One region of the Streptomyces sp. Pv4-95 genome, then DNA from elsewhere that is predicted to be linked to it. Evidence: riboswitches for the same ligand, from Rfam matches in the RefSeq annotation. Region 1 holds a riboswitch; each other region holds the start of a gene.
What was found. Region 1 has a riboswitch for cobalamin ahead of QOM21_RS25780 (prenyltransferase/squalene oxidase repeat-containing protein). Riboswitches for the same ligand answer to the same signal wherever they lie in the genome.

Region 1 (7,769 bases):
GGGTTCGACGCCGTACAGATGCGCGAGGTCGCCGAGTCCTCGGGCGTCGCGCTCGGCACCCTCTACCGCTACTTCCCCTCCAAGGTGCACCTGCTGGTCGCGACCATGCAGGACCAGCTCCAGCACATGCACGAGACGCTGCGCAAGCGCCCGCCGTCGGAGGAGGACCCGGGCAAACGGGTCGCCCAGACCCTGATGCGGGCGTTCCGAGCCCTCCAGCGCGAACCGCACCTCGCGGACGCGATGGTGCGCGCGCTGACCTTCGCCGACCGCTCCGTCAGCCCCGAGGTGGACACCGTCTCCCGGCTGACCACCGCGATCATCCTGGACGCGATGAACCTGGACGGGCCCGCCACCCCCGACCAGTTGTCCGCGGTGCGGGTCATCGAGCACACCTGGCACTCGGCGCTGATCACCTGGCTGTCCGGGCGGGCCTCGATCGCCCAGGTGAAGATCGACATCGAGACGGTCTGCCGGCTGATCGACATCACCGCACCGGAGCCGGGACCGCGGCCCGGGGCGAAGTCGGGGTCCGGCTCGGGGACGGCCGCTCACTCCTCGGGCGGGAAGACCGGCTGACCGCTGTCCGCCACGGTGATGAGGATCGCCTCGACCGGGCACCCCTCGGCCGCTGCCAGCACGCTCTCGGCGGGGTCCCCCTCCGGCGCCACCGGATGCGACTGCCGGGCGGAGTCGAGACGGAAGCCGTCGGGTGCCGCCCCGACGCACATCCCGGACCCGATGCACACGCTCCGGTCCACCTCCACCCGCCAGCGGTCCCCCATCAGGCACCCGCCGGCAGGTGGATCATCTTGTGCTCCAGATACTCGCCGAACCCCTCCGGCCCGAACTCCCGCCCGATGCCGGAGTTCTTGTAGCCGCCGAACGGGCCGAGCATGTCGATGCTGAAGGTGTTGACCGAGTACGTGCCGGTGCGCACCTGCCGCGCGATGTCGATGCCTCGCTCGACGTCGGCGGTCCACACCGAGCCGGAGAGGCCGTAATCCGAGTCGTTGGCGATCCGCACCGCCTCGGCCTCGTCCTCGTAGGGCAGCAGGCAGATGACCGGGCCGAAGATCTCCTCGCGGGCGATCCGCATGGAGTTGGCGACCTCGCCGAAGAGCGTCGGCTCGACGTACCAGCCCGTCGGCTGCCCCTCGGGCCGTCCGCCGCCGGTCAGGACCTTGGCACCTTCCTGCTGGCCGAGCGCGATGTAGTCCAGCGAGCGCTGCTGCTGGCGCCGGGCGACCAGCGGGCCGAGTTCGGTGGCCGGATCCAGCGGGTCGCCGACGGTCAGCGCACCGGCCGCCGCGGTGAACCGCTCGGCGATCTCGTCGTAGCGACTGCGCGGCGCGAGGATCCGCGTCTGGGCCACACACGCCTGGCCGTTGATCATCCAGGCGAACGGCACGATGCCGGCCACCGCCGCCTCCAGGTCCGCGTCCGGCAGGATCACCGCGGCGGACTTGCCGCCCAGCTCCAGCGTGACGCGGCTGAGGTTGCGGGCCGCGACCTCCATGACCCGCTTGCCCGCCGCCACCGACCCGGTGAACGAGACCTTGTCCACGCCCGGGTGCCCGACCAGGTACTCGCTGACCTCCCGGTCCGCGGGCAGGATCGACAGCACGCCCTCCGGCAGCCCGGCCTCGGTCACGATCTCGGCGAGGAGGTAGGCGTCCAGCGGGGTCTCGGGGGACACCTTCAACACCACCGAGCAGCCGGCCAGCAGGGCCGGGGCGAGCTTGGCGGCGGCGGTGAACTGCGGGACGTTCCACGGCACGACGGCCGCGACCACCCCGGCCGGCTCCCGGCGGACCAGCAGCGGGCCCAGCAGGCCGGCCCGCCGCTCCTCGAACGGGAAGTCACGGGCCACGGCCAGGGCCGCGTCCCACACCAGCATCGCCGCCAGCGACTGCACCATCACACCGGAGGTGACGGGAGTGCCGTTCTCCGAGCTGATGACCCGGGCGATCTCCTCGCTGCGCGCGGCGAAGGCGTCCTTGATGCGGGTCACCACGGCGATCCGCTCCGTCAGCGGGGCCTGCGCCCAGACCCCGGAGTCGAAGGACGTGCGGGCCGCGGCCACCGCGCGGTCGACATCGGCCCGGGAGGCGTGCGGCACCCGGCCGATGACCTGCTCGGTGTGCGGCGAGACGACCTCGATCGTGTCGCGGCCGGCCGGGTCGACCAACTCACCGCCTATGTAGAGCTTTCCGTGCTCGACGAGGTCGCTCATCGCTGCCGCCTCCCGCGGGTTGGCCGCCCTCGGCCGGCGGGCGTGCACGCCCCGCCGACACCTGACGCTGCATCAGAAACTGATACCAGTTCCCTTTGCAGGAGTCCACGGCGCACACACAATCACCGCACCGCCGACCCCGCGTCCAGCAACCGCGAAACCGCCCCACCACCTCAACTCCACCACCGGAAAGCCCACTTCAGGCCGCACTGGAACTCGTTCTAGTTATAGTGAACGGGCATGCCCACACCGAGAGGGGACCGGGATGACACAGGTGACCGACCACAGGGGCGGGGTGTGGAGCATCGCCGTCCCCATCCCGGACAATCCGCTCGGCCACACCCTCGTCCACCTCCTGGAGACCGACCGCGGCCCGGTACTCATCGACACCGGCTGGGACGACCCGCACTCCTGGGACACCCTTGCCGCCGGCGTAGAGGCGTGCGGCTTCGCCCTCACCGACCTGCACGGCGTCCTGATCACCCATCACCACCCCGACCACCACGGGCTCTCCGCCAAGGTCCGTGAGGTGTCCGGGGCCTGGATCGCGATGCACGCCGCCGACACGGCCATGGTCCGCCGCGCTCGCGACGCGGAGCCGGGCCGGTGGCTCGACTACCTGACCGCCAAACTCACGACGGCGGGTGCGCCCGAGGACCACCTCGCGCCCCTGCGGGCGGCCCGCGCCAAACGCGGCGCCCGGTCACTGCCCAACCGGCGGCCCGCCCTGCCGGACCGCGACATCGCCCCCGGTGAGCTGCTCGACCTCCCGGGGCGCCGGCTGCGCGCGATCTGGACGCCGGGGCACACCCCGGGACACGTCTGCCTGCACCTGGAGGAGGAGCACCCGGGGCGGGGCGCGGGGGCCGGGGGTGCGGGGGCCGGGGGTGCGGGGGCCGGCTACCTGCGGGGCACGGGTGCGGGGGCCGGGAGGACGGCGGCCGGGGCCGCGGCCGGTGGGGCCTCCGGCTTCGGCCGGCTCTTCTCCGGCGACCACCTCCTCCCCGGCATCACCCCGCACGTCGGGCTGTACGAGGACCCGGACGACGCCACGGTCACCGACCCGCTGGGCGACTACCTCGACTCCCTGGAGCGGATCGGCAGACTCGCCCCGGCCGAGGTGCTGCCCGCCCATCAGCACGCGTTCGCCGACGCGGACGGGCGGGTGCGGGAACTCCTCACCCACCACGAGGAGCGCCTCTCCGGACTGAGAGCACTGCTCCGCGAACCCCTCACGCCCTGGCAGCTCGCGGTGGCGATGGAGTGGAACCGCCCCTGGGAGCAGATCCCCTACGGCTCCCGCAACATCGCCGTCTCGGAAGCCGAGGCCCACCTGCGCCGCCTGGTGAAACTCGGGCACGCCGAGCCGGTCCCCGGCTCCGACCCGGTGACGTACCGAGCGGTGTGAATCCCCGCCGGGCAGCCGCCCGCGCCCCGCGGTCACCGGGGACCGCAGCGGGGCAGGGCCCCGCGCCCCGCTCCGGCTCCCGCACACGGGGGCCCGCCCCGGGCTGCGGGGCCCGCCCCTATCCGTACGTGCGAGCGAGTCCCTTGCGGGCGCCGGTTAAGGTGTGCGGGACAACTTCATCCGTGCCTATCGGGGGAAGCCGGTGAAAATCCGGCGCTGACCCGCAACCGTGAGGACGGCCCACCCGCGCACCGCGACGCTCTCGCGGCTCGCACGGCCGTACGAGCCGGAGCACCCGCTGGCGCACGACCAAGGCTCCCGCCCCGGCCCCACCCACGGACGGCCGGTGCGCGGCACCGTCGAGGTATACGGAGCTGAGCCCGGTGCCACCGCGCGGACCCGACGACCGGGCGCGCGGGTGGCCGGCCGAGCGCGGCTGCGTACACCGCTGCGAACCGACCCGAGAGGCACCGACCCCATGGCTCCCCTGGCCCCCATGGCTCCATCCTTCGCCGTCCTGGCACGCCGCGCCGCCGTGGCCCTGGCCACGGCGGCGGTGCTGGGCACGGCCGCCGCCCCGGCCGCGTTCGCCGACTCCGCCGCACCGGCGGCCCCGTCGCCCTCCCCCGCGAAACTGCCCGCCGGCCTGTACGGCGCCGCCTCCCCGGAGTACGACGGAGTGTGGCGGCAGTCGCTCGCCCTGCTCGCGCAGGACACGGTGGGCCTGCGGCCCGCGGCGTCCGCGGTCGACTGGCTCACCGGGCAGCAGTGCGCCGACGGATCGTTCGCCGCCTTCCGGGCCGACCCGGCGAAACCGTGTGCCGCCAAGACGATGCGGGACACCAACCAGACGGGCGCCGCGGTGCAGGCCCTGGCCGCGCTCGGCGGGCACGGTGACGCGGTGAAGAAGGCCTTGGGCTGGCTGAGGTCGGTGCAGAACAAGGACGGCGGATGGGGCTCGACGGCCGGCTCGCCCAGCGACGCCAACTCCACCTCCGTCGTCATCGGCGCACTCGCCGCGGCGGGCGCGGATCCGGTCACCGTGACGTCGGGCAAGGGCGGCAAGTCCCCCTACGACGCGCTGCTGACCTTCCAGCTGAGCTGTGCGGCGAAGTCCGCGGAGCGCGGTGCCTTCGCCTACCAGCCCAAGGACGGCGTCCTGGCGCCGAACGCCGACGCCACCGCTGCCGCCGCGCTGGGCGCCTTGGGCAAGGGCTTCGTCGTCGCGCCGGCGGGCAACGACTCCCACGCCCCCATACGCCCGCTGACCTGCAAGGACGAGGGTAAGGACGGCCAGGGCGGCGACGACCGCGGCAGCGCGGACGCCGGTGCCCGGAAGGCGGCGGCCAGGGGCGCGGACGCCTACCTCGTCGCGCAGCTCGACGCGAACGGGCAGCACCTGCTGTCCGCGATGCCGGGCGCGGAGGACCAGCCGGACGTCGGCAACACCGCCGACACCGTCCTCGCGCTGGCCGCGGGGGCGCACGGCACGGCCGCGCAGAAGCCCCTGAAGTGGCTGGAGCAGCACGCGGCGGACTGGGCGAAGCAGAACGGCCCGGCGGCGTACGCCCAGCTGGTGCTCGCCGCGCACGCCACGGGCGCCGACCCGCGCGCCTTCGGCGGCACCGACCTGGTGGCCGCCCTCAACGCCACCGGCCCCGCACCGGCCGCCGGGCAGGGGAAGAACGCCGACGCGAAGGACAAGGAGGACGGCGGAAGCGGCATCAGCGTCTGGTGGATCGTCGGCATCGGGCTCGCCATCGGCGCCGGTATCGGCTTCCTGCTGAGCGGCCGCATGAAGAAGAACTCCCTCTGATGCGCTTCCCCCGTATCGCCTGCGCCCTCCTGCTGGCCGGCAGCGTCACCGGTCTGGCCGCCACGCCCGCCCAGGCACAGGAGTACCGCTACTGGTCCTTCTGGAACAGCAAGGCGGGCGGCTCCGGTGGCACGGGCGGCTCAGGTGGCTCCTGGGCGTACGCGACCGAGGGGCCGGCCACCATGCGGCCTGCCGACGGTGCCGTCGAGGGCTTCCGGTTCACCGTGAGCGCCGACTCCGCCGCGGCCGCCGGTCCGCGCACGGCCGCCGACTTCGACGCGATCTGCCAGGGCACTCCGGCCAAGGACAACAGCAAGCGGGTCGGCGTCGTCATCGACTTCGGCAGCGCGGCGGACGCGGCCGGCGGGGAGCGGCCGCCGAAGCCGCGGACGCACTGTGCCGTGGTCCCCGAGGACGCCTCGGCGGGCGAGGCGCTGGCCGCGGTCGCCGGGCCGCTGCGCTACGACTCCCACGCCCTGCTGTGCGCCATCGCCGACTACCCGCGGTCGGGGTGCGCGGACCAGGTCGACGGTTCGGGCGGCAAGGGGGCGCAGGACCCGGCAGGCGGCGAGGACACAGCCGACGCGGGCTCCGGGGACGCGGCCTCGGGCCGGTCGGCGGGGCAGGGTTCGGGCACCGGGGGCGGCCGCGAGGACGGCGGCCCGTCCGCCGGACTGCTCGGTGGCGGCGCGGCCGTCTTCGCGCTGGGAGCGGCGGCCGTGTGGCAGGCGCGCCGCCGGCGCGGATGAGCGCCCCGCGCGCGACCCGTACCACCGCGCTGCACGCCGGAGCGTGGTGGCTGTGGGCGCTCGGCCTGGCGGCCGCGGCCTCGCGCACCACCAATCCGCTGCTGCTCGGGATGCTGGTCGGAGTCGCGGGCTATGTCGTCGCTGCCCGCCGCACGGACGCGCCCTGGGCCCGTTCGTACGGCGCGTTCGCCAAGCTCGGCCTGTTCGTGATCGCCGTCCGGCTGGTCTTCGCCTTCGTCCTGGGCTCGCCGATCCCCGGAACCCACCTCCTGGTCACATTGCCCGAAGTACCGCTCCCCGACTGGGCACAAGGCGTCCGGATCGGCGGCCGGGTCACCGCCGAGGGCATGCTCTTCGCCCTCTACGACGGCCTGAAGCTGGCCGCCCTCCTCATCTGCGTCGGCGCCGCGAACGCCCTCGCCAACCCCGCCCGGATGCTGAAGTCCCTGCCCGGGGCCCTCTACGAGGCGGGCGTCGCGGTCGTCGTCGCGATGACGTTCGCACCGAACCTGGTGGCCGATGTGCAGCGGCTGCGCGCCGCCCGACGGCTGCGCGGCCGACCCGACCGCGGCTTCAAAGCCCTCCTCCAGGTCGGACTGCCCGTGCTGGAAGGGGCGCTGGAACGCTCGGTCGCGCTGGCCGCCGCGATGGACGCCCGCGGCTACGGCCGCACCGCCCGGGTACCACGCGCGGTCCGGCACACCACCTCGGCCCTCACCCTCGGCGGCCTGCTGGGCGTCTGCGCCGGGACCTACGGGCTGCTGGCCGGGTCCGGCGCCGGCTACGGTCTTCCCCTCCTGCTCGCCGGACTCGCCGCCGCACTGGGCGGGTTGTGGCTCGGCGGCCGCCGCTCGGTACGCACCCGCTACCGGCCGGAGCGCTGGGGCGTCCGCGCCTGGCTGGTGGCCGGCTCCGGTATCGCCGTGGCGGCCCTGATGATCCGGGCGGACACCGTCGCGCCCGGCGCCCTCCAGCCACCCGTCGTCCCGCTCACCGCACCCGTCCTCCCGCTCTGGCCGGCCCTCGGCGTACTGATGGGCCTGCTGCCCGCGTTCGTCGCTCCCCTGCCGCCCCGCACCTCGTCCGAACGTGCCGGGCCGGGCGACGGGCCCCGCGGCGCTCGCACCCCCGGTGCGTCGAAGGAGCCGGCCCGCTCCCCGAGGCCGCTCCGGGCCCCGAGGTCGCCGCAGTCCCCGCAGTCGTCGCAATCGTCGCAATCGCCCACGTCACAGAGGGAGTCCACCCAGTGATCCGGTTCGAGCAGGTGTCGGTCACTTACGGGGACGCCACCGAGCCCGCCGTGCGGGACGTCGACCTGACCGTTCCCGAAGGGGAACTGTGTCTTCTCGTCGGACCCTCCGGCGTCGGCAAGTCGACGGTGCTGAACGCCGTCTGCGGACTCGTACCGCACTTCACCGGGGGCACCCTGCACGGCCGGGTCACCGTCGACGGCCGCGACACCCGCACCCACCGGCCGCGTGAACTGGCCGATGTGGTCGGCACCGTGGGCCAGGACCCGCGGGCCCACTTCGTCACCGACACCGTCGAGGACGAACTCGC
Region 2 (7,769 bases), 520 kb from region 1:
CTTGCCCGGGGCGGGGTCGGCGGTGCCCAGCGGGACGGTCCGGCGTACCGCGCCGGGATCGGTGGGGTGCGCGCCGTCGGGGAAGGTCCACAGGCCGTACGTGTGGTGGGTGCCCACCATCTCCAGGGCGCGGCCGGCCGCGCTGAGGGCGATCGGGAGTTTGCCGCCCTCGGCCATCGAGGTGGAGGTGTCCATGAGAATCAGCAGCCGGCTGGACTTCTGCGCCTTGTCGTAGCCGTCCAGCACCCGTGTCACCTGGTCCCCGCCCGCGGTGAACGGGGTGACCGGCGCGTCGAGGTCGGCGTCCGCGCGGTCGTCGGTCAGCGGCGAGTCCGGCACCGGGTCCGGCGCCTTGCCGTCCTTGCCGGGCACCGCACGGTAGCCCTGCCTGCCGAGGATGCGGCGGCCGCCCTCGGGGTCCCTCAGCCAGTCGCCGAACCGGCCGACGGCGTCCTGGCGCGGCGCGGCGTCGGTGGCGCCCTGCCAGTCCACCCGGATCAGCGGGTGGTCGAGCGCCGGGACGTTCTTGGGGTAGTAGGCGGCGTACCGGTCGCCGGGGGCGAGCGGGCTCTCCAGGGCGGGACAACCGCCGATGGCGCGGCCGAGGTTGAAGTCGGCGAGGGACTTCTCCGAGACCAGTGGTGCCGCCCCCGTCCCGCGGCCGGTGCCGGGGCGGCCGTCCTGGCCGGTGGGCCGCAGCGAGCAGAGCAGCTCGGTGCTGCCCGCGTACTGGCTGCCCGGGGCGGAGAGCCGGCGCTCGGCGTCCCGGGCGAGGGTGGGGTCGGGGCCGCCCGCGGGAGCGATCCGCGAGCCGTCGTTGGCGAGATACAGGCCGATGGTGTGCAGCAGGCCGGTGCCGGAAAGGACGGGGCTGGGGCGCAGCAGTCGCAGGTCGCGGTGGTCGCTGTCGGTGCCGGTGAGGATCTCCTGCCAGGAGGCACCGACCTGTTCGACGTCGTCGAGGCGCCGGTTCGCCGGGATGCCGACGACGAGCGGGGTGTAGGCCACCGGGCCGGTGTGGTGCAGGGTCACCGGGGAGCCGGTGGCGGGCATGCCGCGGCGGACCTCGGCGTAGTCGGCGCTGGATTCGGGGATCCACAGATCGGGCTGCGGCCCCGGCCTGTTGAGGGGCTCGATGCCCTTGGTGGACGGGTGGCCCTTACCGGTGCCGTGGGCCTCGCCCTGCCAGCGGTCGGCGGCGGCGAAGCCCTGGTCGACCTGGTCCTTGGCCGCGGAGTAGACGGTGATCTGGGCGCGCCGGCAGCCGTCGGGAACGTCGTCCTCACCCTGCAGCGGACGGGTGTTGCTGTCGGACATCTCGTAGGCGAAGGCCGCCTGGCGCAGGGCCGGTTCGGACTCGGGGGCGGTGAGCAGGCGCAGTTCGAGGGCGGGCGGGCAGGCCGGGTCGGTCCGCAGGAGCTGGAAGGCGACGAGGCCGGCGGCGGTGAGGCCGAGGACGGTCACCAGGGCGGCGATGACCCGCAGCCAGCGGCTGAGGCGCTGCTTCAGCCACCGGCGCAAGCGGATGCGCAGCGGGGTCGGGGGCCGGACCTCGGGGGTGGCGAAGGAGAGGATGACGTCGTCGACGGTGTTCTGCTTGGCCGAGCGGGGCTCCCAGACGTCGCCCATCGGCGTCCGCTCGTGGGCCAGCCGCTCGCGCAGTGTGCGGACGAGGTCCTCGAAGGTGACGAACCGCTCGCCGGGTATGCCGCGTTCGAGGATCTGCACGACCGCGCGGGTGAAGAGGGAGCCGCCGGCCGGTTCGTCGCCGCTGAAGATCCGGCGGTTGGGCTGCGCGGCCATCAGCAGGGACATGGGTGTGCGGCGGGAGTGGAAGGTCTCGTCGGCGTTGCCGGAGTAGCAGCACTCCAGCAGGATCACGATCCGGTCGGCGCGTGCGCTGTCGAGGTAGGACAGCACCATGTCCTGCCAGGACACCGCCTTGTGGCGCTGGCGGGTGTCCGACATGCCGACCATGAGCTGCAGGTCGCCGCCGTCGCGGCCGACCCAGCCGTGGCCGGAGAAGTGCACCAGCAGCAGGCCGCGTGCCTCGTCGGTGACGGTGTCCAGGGCCTGCTCCAGCTCCCAGGGCTCCTGAGGCCGGCAGATGACGACTTCCTCGTCGGTGAACAGGTCGGTGCCGGGGGCGAGCAGGACCCGCTTGAGTTCCTCGGCGTTCGCCTCCACGGCGGGGAGTGCGGATAAGTTCTTGTAGTCGCTGACACAGATCAGCAGCGCCCGGTTGATCTTGCCCCGCGCGTCGTAGAGGGACATCCGGGTCAGTCCTCGCCGGCGCTGCCGCCCTCGGTCGACCGGCTTCGGGGATCGGGGCGTTCGGGGGCCGCGCCGCGCGGGCCCGGGTCACCGACCGGCGCCAGCCCGCCGTCGCCGTCGACGGCCACGGCCGGCGCCTCCCCCACCGCCCGTTCCTCCCGGCGCCGCCGCAGCCACTCCCGCAGGGCGATGCTCAGGCTCTTGGTCACCTCGGCGGCGACCGTGCCGATGAGGACCAGGACCAGATCGTCGATGCCGATGGCCATGTCGCCGAGGTCGCGTTCGTCCGGGGCGCCGTCGCCGCCGGACGGGCGCGGCCGCAGGGCCCAGTCGTGGCGCTGGTGTGCCAGCCACGGCTCGCGCTCCAGCCATGCCTTGAGATCCTCGATGTCCTGGTGTGCGTTGTTCGTGCCCGTGATCCTGATACGGATCTCGTGACGGTCAGCCTTGTCCGGCATCCCCCGGCCCCCTTCCGGCGGCGCCATCGCCCGCCGTGCCACCAGATAGTGACGTGGGATCAGGCGCGGGGGCAACCGTCCGTGACCTCCGGAGCACCCTGTGGTGTGCGCCACAGCGCCTGCCACAGGGCTGCGTCGCAGGTCAAGGGTGAGTTGACGGGCATTCGTGGGGCGTGGTGGACTGCCGGAGCCATTCGGCGACAGATGAGGAAGTCCGGTGAGAATCCGGCGCGGTCCCGCCACTGTCACCGGGGAGCGTTCCTCCAGGAGAGGTCACGGCCCGTCACGCGTCGTCCGTCAGGTCGCGCGCGTACGGGCTGGAAGGCCGGGGGAAGCGCCGATCCGGGAGCCAGGAGACTCTCGTCGCCGTCACGTCGAGCCAGGGCGCGGACCCTGAGTGAGGACATACCGCCATGCCCGGCCGCAGTTCGAGATGCCCGTTGAGCGACGCCGCAGCATCCCTTCGAGGACTGACGGCGGTCTGATCCGATGCGTGCCGAACACGCCACGTACGCGTGCGGCGCGGCCCTCGGCTTTCTCGGCGACCTGATCGCGGCGGACCCCCGGCGCGGCCATCCGGTGGCCGCGTTCGGCCGGGCCGCGGGTGCCGTCGAGCGCCGGCTGTGGCGCGACCACCGCGGCCGGGGAGCGGCCCATGCCCTGCTGTGCGCGGGCGGCGCGGCCGCGGGCGCCGCGCTCGTGCAGCGCGCCGTACGCGGCTCCCTGACCTCGCCGCTTCCCGGCGGTGGCGCCCGCACCCGTACCGCCGCCGGCGTCGCCCTGACCGCGGCGACGGTCTGGGCCGTGCTGGGCGGCACCTCGCTGGGCCGGGAGGCGCGGGCCATCGGCGGCGCGCTGACGGCGGGCGACCCGGATCTGGCGCGGGAGCGGCTGCCGCATCTGTGCGGGCGCGACCCGCAGGCACTGGACGAGCCGCAGATGGCGCGCGCGGTGGTCGAGTCGGTCGCGGAGAACACGTCGGACGCGGTGGTCGGCGCGCTGGTATGGGGTGCGCTGGGCGGTGTGCCCGGCCTGGTGGCGTTCCGTGCGGTGAACACCCTGGACGCGATGGTGGGTCATAAATCGCCTCGATACCGCCGGTTCGGCTGGGCGTCGGCCCGGCTCGACGACGTGGCCGGCTGGCCCGGGGCCCGGCTGACCGCGGCCCTCACGGTGCTCGCGGGCCCCGACCGGCGCGGCGCGCTGAACGCCTGGCGGGCCGACGGCGGCGCGCACCCCAGCCCCAACGCGGGCCCGGTGGAGGCGTCGTTCGCGGGGGCGCTTGGCGTCCGGCTGGGCGGCACGCTGGCGTACGGCGGGCGGGTGGAGCACCGGCCGGTGCTCAACGGCGCGGCGCGACCGGTCGGCGTGCCCGACATCGAGCGGGCGGTCCGGCTCTCGCGCCGGGTGAGCGTGCTGGCGCTGGCGACGACGGTCGCGGGCCGGCTCGCGGTGGGCGCGGTCCGGGCGGCGAGGGCGCACGGCCGGGCGGGTTCGGCACGGCTCACGGCACAGCGATGCCCCGGCAGATGAGGAGGGCCCGGTGACGGGACGGTTCGAGGTGTCCGGCGGGTCCGTCGGCGGTGGCCTGCTGGTGGCCGGCACGACGTCCGACGCGGGCAAGAGCGTGGTCACGGCCGGCATCTGCCGGTGGCTGGTTCGCCAGGGCGTCCGCGTCGCGCCGTTCAAGGCGCAGAACATGTCGCTGAACTCCTTCGTGACGCGTGAGGGCGCGGAGATCGGACGGGCGCAGGCGATGCAGGCGGCGGCCGCCCGGGTCGAGCCGACGGCGCTGATGAATCCGGTGCTGCTCAAGCCCGGCAGCGACCGCAGCAGCCAGGTGGTGCTGCTGGGCAAGCCGGTGGGCGAGCTGAGCGCCACGGGATACTTCGGGCACCCCGACGGCCGGACGCCCGGCGCGGGGCCGTACGCCGGGCGGCGCGAGGCGCTGCTGGGTACGGTCACCGACTGCCTCCAGGAACTTCGGCGCACCCATGACGCGGTGATCTGCGAGGGCGCGGGCAGCCCCGCCGAGATCAATCTGCGCCGGACCGACATCGTCAACATGGGCATCGCGCGGGCCGGCCGGCTGCCCGTCGTGGTGGTCGGGGACATCGACAGGGGCGGGGTGTTCGCCTCCTTCTTCGGCACCACGGCGCTGCTGTCGAAGGAGGACCAGTCGCTGATCGCGGGCTATGTCGTCAACAAGTTCCGCGGCGATGTGACGCTGCTGGAGCCGGGGTTGGAGATGCTGCGCGGCCTCACCGGCCGGCCGACGCTCGGCGTGCTGCCCTTCGCCCACGGGCTCGGCATCGACGAGGAGGACGGCCTGCGGGTCTCGCTGCGCGGCGCGGTGCGCGAGAGCGTGGTGGCGCCGCCGCACGGCGCGGACGTCCTGCGGGTCGCGGTGGCCGCGGTGCCGCTGATGTCCAACTTCACGGACGTGGACGCGCTGGCCGCAGAACCCGGCGTGGTCGTGCGGTTCGTGGACCGGGCCGAGGAACTGGCCGACGCGGACCTGGTGGTGCTGCCGGGCACCCGGGGCACGGTCCGGGCGCTGGAGTGGCTGCGCGAGCGCGGTCTGGCGGACGCGATCGCGCGCCGGGCCGCCGAGGGCCGTCCGGTGCTGGGCATCTGCGGCGGGTTCCAGATGCTCGGCGAGCACATCGACGACGAGGTGGAGTCGCGGGCGGGCGCGGTGCCCGGCCTCGGGCTGCTGCCCGTCCGGGTGCGCTTCGCCGTGGAGAAGACGCTGGCGCGCCCCGTCGGGCAGGCGCTGGACGAGCCCGTGGAGGGCTACGAGATCCACCACGGGGTGGCCGAGGTCAACGGCGGGCAGACGTTCATCTCCGACGGCCGCGGGCAGAGTCTGGACGGGTGCCGGGTCGGCTCGGTGTGGGGCACCCACTGGCACGGCTCGCTGGAGAGCGACGCGTTCCGGCGGGCCTTTCTGCGGCAGGTCGCGGCGGACGCGGGCCGGGCCTTCGTGCCGGCCCCCGACACCTGCTTCGGCACGCTGCGCGAGGAGCAGCTGGACCGGCTGGGCGATCTGATCGAGGAGCACGCGGACACCGACGCGCTGCTGCGGCTGATCGAGGAGGGGGTGCCGCAGGGGCTGCCGTTCGTCCCTCCGGGCGCGCCGTGAGGAGCCGGCGGACAAGGACGTACCACCCCCGTGGAAGCGGGGGCCACAGTGCCACGGCGGCCGGGGCCGCGGTGGCAGATCACGTGCGCGGGCGTAGTGCGCCCGCAGGAGGCATCAACGCATGACCACGACTCCCAACTATCCCTTCACCGCGGTAGTCGGCATGGACGATCTCCGGCTGGCGCTGCTGCTGAACGCGGTCAGCCCCGCGGTCGGCGGTGTGCTGGTGCGTGGCGAGAAGGGCACCGCCAAGAGCACGGCGGTGCGTGCCCTGTCGTCGCTGATGCCGCCCGTGGACGTGATCACCGGCTGCCGCTTCTCCTGCGCTCCGGTCGCGCCCGACCCGGCCTGCCCGGACGGCCCGCACGAGGCGGGTGCGGGCGAGGACCGCCCGACGCGGATGGTCGAACTGCCCGTCGGCGCCTCGGAGGACCGGCTGGTGGGCGCGCTGGACATCGAACGGGCGCTGTCGGAGGGCGTCAAGGCCTTCGAGCCCGGCCTGCTGGCCGACGCGCACCGCGGGGTGCTCTACGTCGACGAGGTCAACCTGCTCCACGACCACCTCGTGGACCTGCTGCTGGACGCGGCGGCGATGGGCGCCTCCTACGTCGAGCGCGAGGGCGTCTCGGTACGGCACGCGGCGCGCTTCCTGCTCGTCGGCACCATGAACCCCGAAGAGGGCGAGCTGCGGCCGCAGTTGCTGGACCGCTTCGGGCTGACGGTCGAGGTCGCGGCCTCCCGCGAGCCGGACCGGCGCGTCGAGGTCGTCCGCCGCCGGCTGGCCTACGACGCCGACCCGGCGGGCTTCGCGGCGCGCTGGGCCGCCGAGGAGGACGAGCTGCGCCTGCGCATCACGGCGGCGCGGGAGCGGCTGCCCGCCGTGACGCTCGGGGACGCCGCCCTCCGGCAGATCGCCGCGACCTGCGCGGCGTTCGAGGTGGACGGGATGCGCGCGGACATCGTGATGGCGCGCACCGCGACCGCGCTCGCGGCCTGGGCCGGGCGGACCGACGTACTGGCCGAGGACGTCCGGCAGGCCGCGCTCCTCGCGCTGCCGCACCGGCGGCGCCGCAATCCCTTCGACGCGCCGGGCCTGGACGAGGACAAACTGGACGAGACGCTGGAGGAGTTCGGCGGGTCGGACGACGGCGACGACGACCCGGAGCCGGACGGGCCGGACGGCGGTCCCGAGGGCGGACCCGACGGCCCGGACGGCGGCCCCGACGGCGGCCCGGACGGTCCCGGCGGGCAGCCGCCGCAGGACGGCGGGCCCGAGGGCCGGGACGACCGGACGCCCCCGGCGGGCCCGGAGCCGGAGTCGGGCACGGCAGACCCCGCCGACACCGGAGCACCGGCCCCCGAGCCGTCCGCCGAACAGCCCCCGGCGGGCCCCGGACCGGAGCGCGCGGCGGTGGGTGCGGCCGAGCCGTTCACCACGCGGCGGCTGGACGTTCCCGGACTGGGCGAGGGTGCGGACGGCCGCAGGTCGCGGGCCCGTACCGCGCACGGCCGGACCACCGGCGCCCGGCGCCCGCAAGGGGCGTTGAGCAAGCTGCACCTGTCCGCGACGGTGCAGGCCGCGGCGCCGCACCAGCGGGCCCGCGGGCGCAGCGGGCGGGGCCTGGTGGTGCGCCGGGACGATCTGCGCGAGGCGGTGCGCGAGGGCCGGGAGGGCAATCTCGTGCTGTTCGTCGTGGACGCGTCCGGTTCGATGGCGGCGCGGCAGCGGATGAGCGCGGTCAAGGGCGCGGTGCTCTCGCTGCTGCTCGACGCCTACCAGCGCCGCGACAAGATCGGCATGATCACCTTCCGCGGGAAGGGCGCCGAGCTGGCGCTGCCGCCGACCTCCTCGGTGGAGGCGGGGGCGGCGCGGCTGGAGCAGCTGCCCACCG
Region 3 (7,769 bases), 2.3 Mb from region 1:
TCACGCCGTCGCCGTCTTGGTGGGTCTGCGGCCGCACCCACAGGGCTTTCTCTCCGACTTCTTCCAGTTTCGGCGGGTAGTCGGTGGCGGCGAGAGGATCGGGGAGAGGCTCACGCTTCCACCGCGAACCGTCATAGTGCAGCAAGTGGGCGTTGGACTTGCCGTTGTTCTCGGTCCCGACCGCCCAGATGTCGTCCTTGGCCAGGACGGCGACATCCGTGAGTTCTCCGCTGAAGTCCGCGATGTGCTCGAACTTCCAAGTGAGGGAGCTGGTCTTCGGCGGGGCATCCTTGCCGCCGTTGTCTGCCGCGTCGGTGGAGCCTGTGGCCCGGGAGTCGGTCGGCTTGGAGTCCGCGCCGCATCCCGCAGCCGTGAGCACAGTGGCCAGCACGGCAGCGGTCACTATGCCCCTACGCCTGATTCCCGCAGCTCTGCGCATGATCGCTCCCCCTCGTCGCTCCCCTTCGGAGCGGTTCTCGGCGAGCGGGCAGCGTACCCGGCCGCCGACCGATATCGCGTGCTGCTGCGGGGGCCGAGCCTGCCTTGCAGTCCCAACGGGATTGGGAGTTGGCCTTTGGGGGCGCGCAACACAATGGGCTGTAGGCCCATGAGACCTGATGAGCACGGCAACATCGCCCCATCTCGACGCTGATGCCCTCGCGGGTGCGGGGGCCCTCGAAGCCCGCCGCGCACTGCGAACACTGCGGAGAGGCTCAAGGCGCCGCTCACCTGTCGCTGCCCGACGGCTCCACCGGATAGGGGACGTGAGTGCGCCGAACGGGTCGAAGGCGAGTCGGCCACCGGCCGGTGGGACGGGCCTGCTGGGCGCAGTCGCGGCGCTCGCAGATGCGGCAGCCCAGGCCGATCGGAGTAGCCGCCCGGGGGTCTTCCAGGGGCGATGCCTTCCGCGTAGACGAGGCGATGGGCGTGGCGCAGGGCATCGGCAGTGGCCGGTACCTCCGGGACACGGGCCGCCCAGGCGCCTGGGCGGCCCGTGTCCCGACTGCGACGCTCCCCATCGTGGGGTCCGCTCGACCCCGCTGGCGTCGTTGTATGACCGCAGCCTCGCCCGGTGTGAAACGTGGGAGCAGCTTGACCACAACGCGCTCATGCGGCAGCGCGCTTCGGCCACCGGGGTGCTACAGCGGCGGGAGAAGCCCGGCGGAGTTCTGGCCGGAACCCGATGGAGGCGTGGCCTCTGCCTGCTGATCGGGACCGTCGGTGCGCAGCAGGCAGGCATCCATGATCCAGCCATGACGCTTGCGTGCTGCGGCACGCAACTCCACTACCTGGTCGGCGACTTCGTTCAGTGGGCCGGAGACGAGCAGCTCTTCGGGTGTGCCGACGTAGGCGCCCCAGTACATCCACCAGCCCTCCGCCCGGTGCGCGGTGAGCGCCGCACCGACGTCGAGCATGACGGCGACGTCCTCGCCCGCGACGAGTCCTGACCCGGCGACGTGTCGGCCGGGGGCGATTCGGAGCGGCCTGCCGAGTCGGGTCAGCGTCGTACGGTGGCGGGCGGCCAGCACCGAGATGCTGCTCACCCCGGGAATCACGTTGTATGTGAACGACACCTGGCCGCGGGCAGCCACCTCATCCAGCGCGTCGATCGTGCTGTCGTAGAGCGCGGGGTCGCCCCACACGAGGAAGGCGCCGGTCCGGCTCGGCGCCAGTTCGTCCTGGATGAGCCGCTCGTACAGGGCGGCCCGGTGGTGGCGCCAGTCGACGACCTGGGACCGGTAGCCCGCGGTGTCCGCGGGGGAGCGGTCACGCCGCGGGTCCTCGGCTTCGACCACCCGGTGGCCGGGGCCGGCGTGCTCGGCCACCAGGTTGCGGCGTAGTCGTGTCAGTTCGGACGTCCGCGTGCCCTTGTCCAGGAGGAGGAACACCTCGCAGTCCCGCATGGCCCGCACGGCGGCCAGCGTCACATGCTCCGGATCTCCCGCGCCGATCCCGATCACCAGGATCCGCCGCAGGTCCTCGCCGGTCATGAGGACACCGCCGCGGACGGTGCCGTCGCGCACACGGCCGTGCCCGTACCGCCATGCGCGAACTCGCTGTCCGCGTCCGCCCGGTCTTCCCCTTCGATCTCACCCGGATACATGACCTGGACGTCGCGCAGCAGGCCGTCCACCACGTCGTCAAGATCGAGGCGCTTCTCCACCGAGCGCAGGTCGGTCAATCCGGCCCGGAGGGAGACTCGGGGTGGTGCGAGGAGTTTGCAGCAGTCCTCGTCAGGCAGTACGGAGATCTCCGCCGTGCCGATGGCCCGGGCTTCGTCGATGATCTCCTGCTTCTCCCAGCCGACCAGCGGGCGAAGCACCGGCAGGGTGGCGGCCTCGTCCACGGCGGCCATGTTCGCGAGGGTCTGGCTGGCCACCTGCCCCAGGCTGTCACCCGTCACCAGGGCTTCCGCTCGGGTCCGGCTCGCCAGCGCGGAAGCCGCGCGGACCATCAGCCGTCGCTGTGCGACGACCTGAAGCTTGCCGGCCCCCGCGATGGCCAGTTGCTTCTGGGCGTTGCCGAGCGCGATGACATGCAGCCGTCCGCCGGGCTGGTAGCGGTTGAGTTCACGCGCGAGGGCGTAAGCCTTGTAGACGGAAGCGGCGTTCGTGTACGGGGCGCCGGTGAAGTGGACGAAGTCGCAGCGCAGCCCGCGACGCATCGCCCGATGGGCCGCCACCGGCGAGTCGTAGCCGCCGGAGAGCAGCACCAGGGCACGCCCGCCGGAGCCGACGGGGAGCCCGCCCGCCCCCTGGTAGCGGTTCCATGAGACATAGCTCTCCTTGTGGTCGATCTCGACCGAGAGTCGTACATCCGGGTTGGAGAGGTTCACCGGCACCGGTCCCAGAGCTTCCTGGACGCGTGCGCCGAGAAAGCGCTCGAACTGCGACGAGGTCATCTCGAAGCCCTTGTACCGACGCTTGACCCGCACGGCGAAACTGATCCCGGGCTGCTCGGCACGGGCGTCGGCGAGCGCGTCCACAGCCACCTGCGTGATGTCCGCAACGGTGCCGGGGACCCGCAGGGCGGGCTCCACCGAGTTGAACCCGATCACCCGGCGGGCGCGCTCCACCAGGACATCCTGCGAAACCTCGCCGCCGAGCACGGTCACGTTCTGGCCGGACTTGATCCACGTGGAGCCGCCTATGCCCCGCAGAGCGTGGCGGAGGTTGTCGTGCAACCGCTCGGTGAACAGGTGCCGGTTGCGGCCCTTGAGGAAGATCTCACCATGCTTGAGCAGGACACAGGGGCCGCTGGGGCGAGGCGTTCGAGGGGAGGGGACGGTGGGCATGCTCGGTTCGTCGGGCACGAAACTCTCCTTCGCGAGTCGTCGTGAGGACCGGATCAGGGCCGCGAACGGGATGCGGGCCGGCCCGTCCCCGTCATGCGCAGGGAGAGGTGGAACGCGCCACTCGGTCATCGGTCCCGGTACCGGGTCGCCGTGGATGCGTGCGCGGTGATCACACCCCGCACGAGCAGTGGCAGGTCTTCGGACTCGTGGGCACATCCCGAAGGACGGGGCACCTACTGACCGTCGCTTCCCAGGTCACACGACCCAGTGCTGGATGACGGCGGTCGTTCCCACTCACCGCTGCGAGGCAGTCCCGGACTCCCACCGGGTTCCCTCTTACGACACCCCGTCTGGCGGACGGGGCGAACCAGCTGCTGGTCCAGGGTAGACAAGGCGGCACACGGCCCACGCACCAGCGGGGGGGGGGCCACCGCGCGCCGCGGGCCTCAGCGGCCTGGCAAGGCGTCGGACTCGACCGTAGACAGTGGTTGCCTGATCGTGGTCCCCTGCCGCACCGATCCGGAGGTCTGACCACAGCAAGGCCGGTAGACCACTCAAGGAGTCCGAGAGTTCCACAGCGAGCGGAACGACCGCCGTGCCCGACACCGGCCCTCCTTGCGCGAGGAGGACACATCGCGCGACGACACCGGGCCGCCAGCACCTCACCGGTACGCGCTTCCCGGCATCACCTCCGTACTCGTCGTATGACGCCGCGATCTCGGCCGGATCGCGAATGGGCCCGGCCCGAAGGGGCTGACGCCCTATCGCCCGGTTCGCCTCAGCACGCAGTCTCCGCAGAGCCCTCCGCCTGGAACGCGGTAGTACAGGCAGCAACTGCGTCGTGAGAATTCAGGGACGGCGGGATCCAGGGTTCCGGTGTCGCGCAGAGGCGGGGCGTCGAGCAGGGTCGTGGTCAGCGCCACCGCTCGTTCCGCCGCTTCCGGGCGGCCTGTTCTGTGGCACCAGTCGTGCAGGACACGGAGGGTGCCGACCAGTGCCGAAGCGGCGTTGCCCCACAGCACCCGGGGGGAGATCGTGGCCACAGTGCTGACGGCCTGGAGCAGCGGCACCAGGTGACCGTGCAGGACCGCTGCCAGTAGTTGGCCCGACAGATCCTTCTCGGAGGTCGAGGGCAGGGGGCACGGGGCGGGCAGCCAGAGTTCGTCAGGGGTGCTCCGGTCCGGATGCCACCACAAGGCGTCGCTGTCGAGATCGGGTAGCCGTCCGGTCAGTACCGCGGGTGCAAGGGCGATGGACCACAGCCGCCCGGCCAGGCCCTGGTAAACGAGGGATGCGGCGACCCGCCGTTCCGCTGTGCGGAGCCGGGTGGCGACCGTCTCCAGGCGGTGGCTCAGTGCCGGTGAGGCATTCTCTTGGTACAGCTCGGCCAGGGGGACAAAGCCCTGGTCGCGCGGTGTTCCGGCATCGGTCCGTACGGAGAAGAACGGCCCTACCAACTCGCTGCGGCCGAGCGTTGCGGTCATCGGCTCCTGCGGCACCGGGCCCTCCTCGGTTCGGGCTGGGTTGCCCGGGCCGGATCGTAGCGGCCTGGGTGGGTTCGGTGCCGGGTCGGGTGGAGCCGGCAGGCGCCCGGCTCGGTGCTCCGTGAGGGAGCGGCCCGGTGAGGCGCGCTATGGCCGCATTGGGAGGCTGTTGCCTCGCAAGCCGTGGTGCCATTGTCCAGCCCTATGGTCACTCCTCCACTGCGGACAGGCGGGTCGCCTCGCCCGGCACCACGGGGTCGCCCGCATCGACGGAGTGCAGGACGTGGGCCAGGACCTCCGCACCCCGGACCACCCTCGGGCCCGGCCGGTTGAAGTAGGCGGGCCCGTCCAGGACCCAGACGGCCTCGTTGCGCACGGCGGGCAGTTCGTCCCAGCCCGGCAGTTCGGTGAGCAAACGGCGTTCCCGCAGCGTGCGGTCAGGGCTGAAGCCGCAGGGCAGAACGAGGATCACGTCGGGGCGGGCGGCGCGTACCGCACTCCACTCCATCGGCTCGGTGTGCTCGCCCGGCACCGCGAGCAGTGGCGTGCCGCCTGCGCAGGTGATCTGCTCCGGCACCCAGTGCCCCGCCGGCCAGAGCGGATCGAGCCACTCGATGGCCACCACGCGCGGTCGCGTTCGCCCGGCGGTCAGCTGCTCCACCTCTGCCAGGCGGGTACGCAGCTCCTCCCGCCGCTGCTCCGCGCGTTCACGTACGCCAAGCTGAGCGCCTACCGTGACCAGGCAGTCCAGTACATCGCCCAGGGTCCGCGGCTCCAGGCTGAGCACCTTGGTGTCGGCGTCCAGGACCCGCACCGCTCGGGAGACGCTGCTGTAGGACACCGCGCACACGTCGCACAGGTCCTGGGTGAGAACCACGTCCGGAGCGAGGGCGGCGAGAGCCCGGGTGTCGAGGGTGTAGAGCGAGGAGCCCGTGTGGGATGCGCCGCCCACGGCGTCGGAGATCTCCCTGCTGCTCAGGGTGTCCGCGGAGAACTCGGCAGCCGTGACGACGGGCATCCCGGTGACGGCTTCCGGCGGCCAGTCACATTCGTGGGTGCGGCCCACCAGGTCGGCGGTCAGACCGAGTTCGGCCACGATGTCGGTGGCCGCGGGCAGCAGGGAGACGATGCGCATGTTCCGACCCTAGGTGTATTGACCCGGCAGCGTTGTGCACACGGTCGATGGGCGGCTGACCTGCGAGCGCGGTGGTGGCATCGGTGGTGGCGAACGCACCGACTGTCCGCAGCGGGCGGTACCACCACCGGGCCGCCGGCTCGCGCTGGACGAGACTGGAGGAGAACAGCAGCGCATTCGTGCCTACCCCGTTGCCGCACAGGACGGCTGAGCGCGCGCAACCGCGGCGCGCCTCTGGGCGAGCACCTGCCCACTGGCCGAAACTGGAGTACGCGACGGCGAAGTGCTCCTGTGCAGTTCGTGGCGGGGTGGTTACCGAGGGCGTTCGCTTCGAACGGCGCCTGTTCCACGCCGTGTTCGCGACCGCGGATCAGAAGGAGGGCATGAGCGCCTTCGTCGACAAGCGACCGCCGGACTTCGTCCACCGCTGAGCGGGCGGCGCCGTGACGGGTGTGGGCCACTGTCTCCGCGACAGGGGCACGCGCCGGAGGTGATGCCGGCTTGGTGAAGTCTTCCTGTGGTTCAACTGCTCAGTCCCTCTCAACTGCCTAGCTCCCTTCGGCGTCGTGGGGCACCCAGCGCAGGACGTCGCCGGGTTGGCAGTCAAGGGCGTCGCAGATGGCTTCGAGGGTGGTGAACCGCACCGCCTTCGCCCGTCCGTTCTTGAGCACGGCGAGGTTGGCGGGGGTGATGCCGACGGTGGCGGCGAACTCGCCGACCGACAGGTTGCGTTCGGTGAGCAGGCGGTCGAGGTCGACGACGATCGCCATCAGATGACTCCGGCCATCTCCGTCCGGAGCGCCGTCGCTCTGCGCAGGAGACTTCGCATGATCAGGGTGAGCATGGCGAACGAGGCTCCCGCACCCGCGGCGGCGATCGCGGCTGCCAAGCCGCTCAGGACGTCCATACCGTCGTCCGGGGAGGGGATCTCGGCCACCGCCAGGTGTGCGGCGGCCCCGACCGCCAGCGTCGTGGCCACGACCGAGGACCCGATGATGATGTCGACCCACGGGTAGGCCCGTGGAGTGAAGATCGCGCCGTGCCGGACCATGCCGAGCAGCCTCCACACGGCGGCGAGGGCGACCTGGACGCAGGCCACGCCGAGGATGGCCACCGCCACGTAGGGCGCCGCGAAGGGGGCGTAGGCGGGGAAGACGTCGACCTCGTCGGCCGCCGTGGTCGGGATGACCACGATCTGGCCGAAGAGGCCGAGCGCGATTGCCACGGCGATAGCGGCCCGGAGCACGCCTGTGATGAGGTGATGCATCTATCGATTGTCGATCGACGCCTATCGGAAATCAATAGACCGAGGTGAGTTTCGGTCATTCGCGTTCGCCGCACGACCGTTGCAGGACAAGGGCTCATGCAGCACACAGGCTGAGGACCCGTCATTTGCCGGGGGCGAAGGGCGACCGAAACACGTGTGTTCGAAAACTCGGCGCTGTCGTTAAGCCCGACATCGAGCTGGACGACTGGCCAGGGGGACCACGTGACGTCGACCGCATCACTGCCACAGCAAGACGCGGAGCCGCTTACGCCTCCCATGGGGCAAGGAGGCCGCTCGTGAAGCCGAGGAGGAAGCGTGCGCTCGCCCCGAGCGGGATCTCGGACGCGGAGCGGGAACTGTTCGGGGGGCGGTTGCGCTGGGACCAGTCCTTCGTCCGCCACGAGGACGCCCTGTCCCGGTTGGGGTTCGGGCAGATGGCCGTGGCTCTACCCCGCATGGCGGGGACGGTGTTGCGCACCGCGTGGGAAGTGGACAGGCGAGCGCTGGCCGGACTGATGACGGCCCAGCTCGGGCAGGGGGTGACGGCCGCGTGGGGGCTGGTGGCGGTCAATCGCGTGCTCACGCAGC
Region 4 (7,769 bases), 1.4 Mb from region 1:
CCGGTGATGTCCACGGTCGGCGGGATGAGGGTGCGGGTACCGGTGGAGGCCGTGGTGCCGAGACCGCAGCCGATCTGGCCGGCCGGCCCCTTGGGCAGCTCCGTGCCGTACGTGTAGACGGCACGCCTGGTCATGGCCGTCCCCGCGTAGACCTTCTCGCTGACCGCGTGCTCCAGGAAGCCGGCGGGAGCCAGTACCGGAACCCGGTCCTGGCCGTGCGGCAGCACACCGCGCCCGCCGCCGAAGTGGTCCTCGTGGGAGTGCGAGTAGATCAGCGCGGTGACCGGCCGGTCACCGCGGTGCCTGCGGTAGAGCTCCAGCCCCGCGGCAGCGGTCTCGGCCGAGCGGAGCGGGTCGACGACGATGACACCGTGCTCGCCCTCGACCAGCGTCATGTTGGACAGGTCCAGCCCCCTGACCTGGTAGATGCCCTCCGTCACCTCGTACAGGCCCTGCCGGCCGACCAGCCGGCCCTGGCGCCACAGGCTCGCGTTCGCCGTATCGGGGCAGTTGCCCGCCAGGAACCCGTACGCCCCGGCGTCCCAGACCACCCGGCCGTCCGCCGCGAGGACATGGGGCGGGTCGAGCGCGGCGATGAATCCGCGGTCGGCATCGGCGAAGTCCGCGTGGTCATCGACGGGCACAGCACTCACGTGGCACTACCTCTCCGGGTGGCAGGACGGTGGTCCGGCGCGTCGCCGGCGCCTCCGCCACGGGGATCAGCCATCGCCACCCAGGAGGGCGCCGCCGGATGACCCTTGAACATGATGTGCCCCACTGTGCCCCGTTCGCGCATACGCGTACGCACGCACGCCGACGCCCCACCCGCCCCATCCCTGACATGGACCACAGAGCCGGACGGCGCGCAGGTCCACGGGGCCCTTCCCAAGCGGCCCCGGGCCGGTCCACGCGGCGTCACCGGTCGGGCCAACAGAGTTACGAGCAGGGCGCCACAGGGCACAACAACGCCTGTGACGTGGTGACCCGCGCACGCCCACGGGCGCGTTGGCCCGGGGCGCACTCCCCCCGCCTCAGCTCACTGCTCCCGTCCGCCCGCAGCGGCGCTCCTCCTTCACGCCGCCACCGCGCAACGACCGCACCCGCAACAGGAGGGACGCCGCGTGCCCCCCGAGCAGAACCGCCAACTCGCCGACGCCGCCGAACGGTTCCGGCACGACCGCACCCCGCACACGGGGCCGGCCCCCGCCGCCGGCCCGCGACCCGTGGACCGGCGCGAGGCATACCGTCGCGGCGCCGCACGGCCGGCTCTGCTCGCCGCGGCCGGCCTTCTCGCCGTCGGCATCGCCTTCGGTGACGGCCTGCTCATCGCGGGCGGGCTGATGCTGGCCGGATACTTCGGCCGCCCCTTCGCGCCGTACCCCGGCCGCGCCGGCGAACGGCCTCGCGAGGACTTACCGCCGCCGGGATGACCGCAATCCGGCGGCGGACGGACACACACCGGCCCGCCGGCCGTCCGTCGGGCGGCAGGCGGGTCGACGGGTTGTCACCAGCCCCTATCGGGAGCGGGCTTCACGTCAGGCGGCGGCTTCTCGACGCCACGGCGACGCACATCGCCCCCAGCAGGAACGTGAGGCCACCGATGACGACGTTGTTCCAGATGACGCCGGCATCCGGGTTGGTGCCGACGATCCACGGCGCCACGATCATCCACGCGCCGATCGCGCACATCGCACCGCTCAGGCCGTACATCCGGTCCGGCGTCACGGTGAACCCGATGGCCAGCAGGGCGATCGCGATGCCGACGATGAGGTTGTGCGTCACGAGCGCGGACTGCGAGGCCGTGTAGTGGACGATCCATGGCGAAGCCGCGCAGTACAGGCCGACGAGGAACACCGGTCCGTCCACGAGTACCACGTCACGCCCGCCGAGAACCCGGTCGTATCGGGCTTGCATCTCGGTAGCGTCGGGGTGACCTGCGAGGTCGCCCCTGCTGTGTGAGACGTCGGCCATGCGACTCGCCTCCTTGGTTCACAAGCCTTGGCCGTACCGCGAGGCATCTGCCACGCACTCTTTATTCTGCACTTATGTCCCCTTTATGGGTAGATGTGCAGCCCTTCAATTTTCTCGCGACGGGCCCGGCGCACCGAAAACCCCTTACGGGCGCCCCGGCGTCCGCCCCAGCGCCAGATTCCAGCGGCCGCCCCGACCGCTCAACTCGGTCGCGGTCAGCGGCGGCACATCCATCCGCCAGAAGGCGTCCAGCGGCACCCGCAGGGCACACACCGCCGCGGCCCGCACCACGTCCGGCTCCACCACCGCCAGCACCCGCCCGGAGACGTCGGCCACGCCGTCCAGCCAGCCTCCGACCCGGTCGCACAGCTCCCGCAGCGACTCCCCGCCGTGCCCCGCGAAGCCGGGGTCGGACAGCCAGGCGGACACCGCCGCGGGATCCGCCTCGGCCACCTCCGCCAGCGTCCGGCCGCGCCAGGCGCCCATCCCACAGCCGGCCAGCTCGGACGCGGTCGCCGCGGAGAGCCCCAGCTCAGCGGCCGTGCGACGGCAGCGTACGGACGGGGAGACCAGGGTCCGGTCGGCTGCCGGGAAGCCGCCCGCGGCGGCCCGGGCCCGGCGCAGCCCCGCCTCGCTCAGCGGCGCGTCGTCGTCGAACCGCACCTCGCGCTGCGCGTCCCCGGCAGCCGGTGAGAGCAACGTCACCCGAGTTGTCATGAACCCCTCTTTCGATGTGCCGCGGCAACAACAGAGCGTCCGGTAAGGCGAGTTGTCGACACCGCGCGCCCCGCACTGCCCCTCTCCGCCCCCTGCTCGGCCTTGGCCCGCCCGCCGGTTCGCGGTACCTTCCCGAGGATATTGACGATGACATGACGGAAGCCGGTGGGATCCCGGCGCGGTCGCGCCACTGTATGTCCGGTTTCGACTCGGCCCCCGCGGGGGCCGGGACCGGGCGAGCCAGACCCGCCATGTCATTGCGCACTCCGCTACACGGGACGCGAGTTCCCCTACCAGGAGGTTCCGCCATGGCTCAGACCATCGCACCGCCGACGACCGGCGCCGTCACCCCGGCAACACTCCCCCTCAAGGCGATCGCCCCGTGGGCGCTGTTCTTCGGCGTCCTGATGCTCGTCCTGCTGTACTTCATCGGCGCGGAGCAGGGCGCCACCTCACTGCTGTCCGGTACGGACGTCCACGAGTGGGTCCACGACGGCCGCCACCTGCTCGGCTTCCCCTGCCACTGATCGGACCCGAGGAAATGAACTCCGTCACCATCAGAAATCTCCTGGTGCGCGGCATGCTCGCGGGTCTGGCAGCCGGTGTCGTCGCCCTCGTCGTCGCCTACTTCCTGGGCGAACCGAGGGTGGACGCCGCCATCGCCTTCGAGGAAGCGCAGACACACAGCCACGGCCACGAGCACGAGGTGGAGGTCGTCAGCCGCGGTGTGCAGTCCACGGCGGGGCTGGCGACCGGCGTACTGGTCTACGGCGTGGCCCTGGGCGGGATCGCCGCGCTGGCCTTCTGCTTCGCCCTGGGCCGGATCGGCCGCTTCGGGGCCCGGGCCACCGCCGTCCTGCTGTCCGCGGCCGCCCTGGTGGCCGTCTACCTCGTACCGTTCCTGAAGTACCCGGCCAATCCGCCGGCGGTCGGCGACCCCGACACCATCGGCAAGCGCACGGCTCTGTACTTCCTGATGATGCTGCTGGGCATCCTGCTCGCCGTCGCCGCGACGATTCTCGGGCGGCGGCTCGCTCCCAAGCTGGGCAACTGGTACGCCACGGTGGCGGGCGGCGCGGCCTTCGTCGTGGCCATCGGCATCGCGTACGCCTTCCTGCCGTCCATGAACGAGGTGCCGCACGGTTTCTCCGGCACGCTGCTCTGGCAGTTCCGGCTGTCGGCGATCGCCATCCAACTGGTGCTGTGGACCGCCTTCGGGCTGATCTTCGGCCACCTCGCGGAGCGCGTCGTCCCGACGAAGGAGGCTGCTGCCGCGCGGAGTGTGCCGGTCACACCCTGACGGCAGTGCCGCACCACGTGGAAGGGGCCCGCGACGGCTGTCGCGGGCCCCTTCCACGTACTCGGGCGACGAACCCGGCGGGCCACCTGAGCCTCAGGACTGGCCGGGAAGGTGGTCGAGATGCGGCAGGTCGTGGTCGAGCCGCTCGCGTTTGGTGCGCAGATAGCGGAGGTTCTCGGCGCCGGGCGGCGTCAGCAGCGGGACCTGCGCCTCGACCGTGACACCGTGCCGCACCAACGCCTCGCGTTTGCGTGGATTGTTCGACAGCAGGCGCACGGACCGGACACCGAGATCGTGCAACATGGCGGCGCCTGATCCGTAGTCGCGGGCATCGACCGGCAGGCCCAGGGCGATATTCGCCTCGACGGTGTCCAGACCGTCCTCCTGCAGTCCCATCGCCCGCAGCTTGGCGACCAGCCCGATTCCGCGCCCCTCATGGCCGCGCAGATAGACCAGGACGCCCCGCCCTTCGGCCACGATCGCCCGAAGGGCCTCGGACAGCTGTTCGCCGCACTCGCAGTGCGTGGACGCGAAGGCGTCTCCCGTCAGGCATTCCGAGTGCAGCCGGGCGAGGACCGTCCGGCCGGCCACGTCGCCGTGCACCAGCGCCACGTGCTCCACGCCGCCCCGGCGGTCCAGGTAGCCGACCGCCAGGAACTCGCCGTACGCCGTCGGCATACGCACCTCGGCGACCCGCTGCACGGTCGCGGGTCGCACCGCATCCGCGAGGCGGTTGACCGCTGCTCTCCGTTCGTTTTCCGTGAGTTGCCGTACGACACCGGACTGGCGAGCGGCATCGTCGAACGCGACATCGGCACCGGGCTCCGTCATTCCGCGATCGTACGTGCGCGGGAGAACGGGAGGCGGCAATCACTCACAAGATGACAAGGCCCGCCACCTGCATGGTCGATGGGGTGTGTGGCATGCACAAGGGCGGAGTGCACCGCCCAGCCCGGCGCGGCGCTCGCGGCCTATGCTGCGACTGCTGCGCCGACACCGGCACCGAGCGACGAAAGGCCCGCCCCACCATGACCGCTTCGGGACAACGGACCTCGCCCCCCGGCCTCCTGCCGACGGACACCGCGGAGGAGGTACGGCAGCAGCAGCCGAAGCTGGCGGTGCTCCCCATCGGAAGCTTCGAACAGCACGGCGCGCACCTGCCGTTGACGACGGACACGGTCATCGCCTGCACCATCGCGGCGGAGATCGCCGCCACCCATCCGGTGCTCCTGCTGCCACCGCTGACGATCTCCTGCTCGCAGGAACACGCCGCCTGGCCCGGCACGGTCAGCATCTCCGCGGCCACCCTGCACACCGTCGTGACGGACATCGCCGCCTCGCTCCGGCGCTCCGGGATCGGCACCCTCGTCCTCGTCAACGGCCACGGCGGGAACTACGTGCTGCGCAATGTGGTGCAGGAGTCCGCGGGCACCGGCACCCGCATGGCGCTCTTCCCGGGGTCGGCCGACTGGGACGCGGCGCGCCGCCGGGCCGGAGTGGTGACCAGCTCGCACAGCGATATGCACGCGGGAGAGGCGGAGACCTCCCTCCTGCTGCACGCCCACCCCGCACTGGTCCGGCCCGGATACACCGCCGCTGACCACGTCGCCGACGACCGCAAGCATCTGCTCACCCTCGGCCTGACGCCGTACACCCCATCCGGGGTGATCGGCCGGCCGTCGCTGGCCTCGGCCACGAAGGGGCAGGAACTGCTGGCCGGCCTGGTCGACGCGTTCGGCGAGTACGCCGCGCTGCTGGCCCCGGAAGAGGTCCACCGAGCGGCAACGCCGTGACGGCCGCGCACCATGCGGATTCTGACGACCGGCGGCACTCCGCCGGCCGGCAACCCAAGAGCGAGAAAGGGCGCGCTGTGACCGACTCGACGACGGAACTCGACGCGGCGGAGGCGTGGGACCGGCTTCGCCGTGTCCGCTCCGGGCGGGAGGCCGAGGCCGCCGGCCTGGTCGCGGACGGGCAGGGCGGACTGCGGTGGGCGGCACCCGCCACCGCCGAGGCGACAGAGCTGGCGGAGCGCTATCTGCCACTGTGCCTGGCGGGCCCCCGGGTGTCCTTCGCGCAGCTCGGGCAGAGCCTGGACGGCTTCATCGCGACACGTACCGGCGACGCGGACTACGTCACCGGCGCGGAGGACCGCACCCATCTGCACCGGCTGCGGGCGCTGGCGGACGCGGTGATCGTCGGGGCGGGTACGGCGGTCGCGGACGATCCGCGGCTGACCGTACGGGCATGCGCCGGGGACAACCCGGTGCGCGTGATACTCGATCCGCGCGGGCGGGTGCCGCGCGGGCACCAGGTGTTCACCGATGGAGCGGCGCCGACCCTGTGGCTGGTGGGACGGCACGCGAACGGCGCGGACGATGTGGGCACCGGCCCGGAGGTCGACGCGCGCGGTGTGGAGACCATGGTCCTGCCCGACCCGGACGGGTTCGCCCCGGAGCGCCTGTTGGGGACACTCGCCCGGCGCGGCCTGGGGCGGGTGCTGGTCGAGGGCGGCGGCGTCACCGTGTCCCGCTTTCTGCGGGAGCGCTCACTGCACCGGCTGTATCTCACCATCGCCCCGGTCCTGCTCGGCGACGGCGTCCCCGGCCTGCGGTTTCCCGGCACCCCGGTGATGCGGGACGCGCTACGGCCGCCGCTGCGGCGCGCCACACTCGGCGCGGACACGCTCTTCGCGCTCGACCTGCGGGACGACGGAGCGCAGCCCGGCCACGCCTCGGACGAGCAGCACGACGGCGCCCGGCAGGCTCGCCGCGAAGGCGAGCACCCCGTAGACCACGGCGGCGGTGAGGCCCTGCGCCGCGCCTAGCCCGGCCGCCCCGAAGGACCAGGCGGCGACGCCTTCCCGCGGACCCCAGCCACCGACGTTGAGCGGCACGGCCATGGCGAGCAGGGAGAGCACCACCAGCGGGAGCAGTACGGCCGGGGGCGCGGTCGCTCCGGCGACCCGGGCGGCGAGCAGGAACATCGCGAGGTAGCCGGCGAGGACCACCAGGGACGAGAGCATGACGCCGGGCCAGACGCCGGGTGCGAGGAGTCCCCGGCGCGCTTCGGACAGCAGGGCGGCCGGCCCGCGGCGTGAGCGCGAGCCGCCGCGCCGCCGGTGCAGCAGAACGGCCGTCAGTCCCGCCGCCGCGCACACCGACGCCGCCACCGGCGCGGCGCCGGCCGCCGTGAAGAGTCCACGGAGCCGTGCCCCGGCCGGGGACGGGGCCACGAACAGCACCGCGCCTCCGACGGCGAGCAGGGCGACCTGGCCCGCGACCCGCTCCAGGACGACCGCACGGACACCTCGCCCGATGTCGCCTTCCGTGCGGCCGTGCCCTACCGCGCGGTGGACGTCGCCCAGGACGCCACCGGGCAGCGCCGCGTTCAGGAACAGGGCGCGGTAGTAGTCGGCGACGGCACGGCCGAGCGGCAGCCGCAGGCCGAGCCCTCGGGCGACCAGGCACCAGCGCCAGGCGCTGCCCACCGTCGTCAGCAGGCCGAGCGCGAGGGCGGCCGACAGGGTGGCCGCGTCGACCCTGCGCACGCCGGCCACGAAGGCGCCGGATCCCAGATGCCACAGCAGCACGGCGAGGATCGCCATGCCTCCGAAGATCTTGAGCAACGCCCAGTGGGGCCGGTTCATCAGCCGGTCCCGGTGACCGGCCGAGGTAGCGCCAGCAGATCGGTGTGGTGCACCGTGACGCTCAACTCGCCCGCCGCGCAGGCCGCCAGGCGCCGCCGGAGGTAGGCGATCCCGCGCAGCGCGAGATCCGGC

Region 2: another riboswitch for cobalamin. It lies ahead of QOM21_RS28020 (cobalamin biosynthesis protein); the one in region 1 lies ahead of QOM21_RS25780 (prenyltransferase/squalene oxidase repeat-containing protein).
Region 3: another riboswitch for cobalamin. It lies ahead of thiI (tRNA uracil 4-sulfurtransferase ThiI); the one in region 1 lies ahead of QOM21_RS25780 (prenyltransferase/squalene oxidase repeat-containing protein).
Region 4: another riboswitch for cobalamin. It lies ahead of QOM21_RS32170 (CbtB-domain containing protein); the one in region 1 lies ahead of QOM21_RS25780 (prenyltransferase/squalene oxidase repeat-containing protein).

Annotation. Positions count from the first base shown of each region.
Region 1 covers NZ_CP127172.1:5,882,366-5,890,134, reverse strand. The annotation lists gene QOM21_RS25800 (TetR family transcriptional regulator) at 1-579, shown strand, start outside; gene QOM21_RS25795 (ferredoxin) at 552-785, opposite strand; gene QOM21_RS25790 (aldehyde dehydrogenase) at 785-2,236, opposite strand; gene QOM21_RS25785 (MBL fold metallo-hydrolase) at 2,502-3,644, shown strand; cobalamin riboswitch at 3,781-3,962, shown strand; gene QOM21_RS25780 (prenyltransferase/squalene oxidase repeat-containing protein) at 4,141-5,460, shown strand; gene QOM21_RS25775 (SCO2322 family protein) at 5,460-6,209, shown strand; gene QOM21_RS25770 (CbiQ family ECF transporter T component) at 6,206-7,459, shown strand; gene QOM21_RS25765 (ABC transporter ATP-binding protein) at 7,456-7,769, shown strand, end outside.
Region 2 covers NZ_CP127172.1:6,405,284-6,413,052, reverse strand. The annotation lists gene QOM21_RS28030 (caspase family protein) at 1-2,274, opposite strand, end outside; gene QOM21_RS28025 (hypothetical protein) at 2,280-2,732, opposite strand; cobalamin riboswitch at 2,937-3,092, shown strand; gene QOM21_RS28020 (cobalamin biosynthesis protein) at 3,222-4,265, shown strand; gene QOM21_RS28015 (cobyric acid synthase) at 4,276-5,877, shown strand; gene QOM21_RS28010 (putative cobaltochelatase) at 5,999-7,769, shown strand, end outside.
Region 3 covers NZ_CP127172.1:8,197,372-8,205,140, forward strand. The annotation lists gene QOM21_RS36055 (hypothetical protein) at 1-403, opposite strand, end outside; gene QOM21_RS36060 (short-chain fatty acyl-CoA regulator family protein) at 726-1,019, opposite strand; gene cobF (precorrin-6A synthase (deacetylating)) at 1,140-1,991, opposite strand; gene thiI (tRNA uracil 4-sulfurtransferase ThiI) at 1,988-3,295, opposite strand; cobalamin riboswitch at 3,467-3,682, opposite strand; gene QOM21_RS36075 ((2Fe-2S)-binding protein) at 4,057-4,779, opposite strand; gene QOM21_RS36080 (cobalamin-binding protein) at 4,988-5,914, opposite strand; partial or broken gene QOM21_RS36085 (enoyl-CoA hydratase) at 6,226-6,345, shown strand; gene QOM21_RS36090 (helix-turn-helix domain-containing protein) at 6,463-6,684, opposite strand; gene QOM21_RS36095 (DUF2975 domain-containing protein) at 6,684-7,181, opposite strand; gene QOM21_RS36100 (ABC transporter ATP-binding protein) at 7,478-7,769, shown strand, end outside.
Region 4 covers NZ_CP127172.1:7,330,812-7,338,580, reverse strand. The annotation lists gene QOM21_RS32190 (alkyl/aryl-sulfatase) at 1-653, opposite strand, end outside; gene QOM21_RS32185 (hypothetical protein) at 1,122-1,430, shown strand; gene QOM21_RS32180 (SPW repeat protein) at 1,531-1,971, opposite strand; gene QOM21_RS32175 (histidine phosphatase family protein) at 2,116-2,688, opposite strand; cobalamin riboswitch at 2,807-2,957, shown strand; gene QOM21_RS32170 (CbtB-domain containing protein) at 2,997-3,215, shown strand; gene QOM21_RS32165 (CbtA family protein) at 3,230-3,988, shown strand; gene ribA (GTP cyclohydrolase II) at 4,082-4,819, opposite strand; gene QOM21_RS32155 (creatininase family protein) at 5,017-5,781, shown strand; partial or broken gene QOM21_RS32150 (dihydrofolate reductase family protein) at 5,778-6,530, shown strand; gene QOM21_RS32145 (lysylphosphatidylglycerol synthase transmembrane domain-containing protein) at 6,633-7,637, opposite strand; gene QOM21_RS32140 (SAM-dependent methyltransferase) at 7,637-7,769, opposite strand, start outside.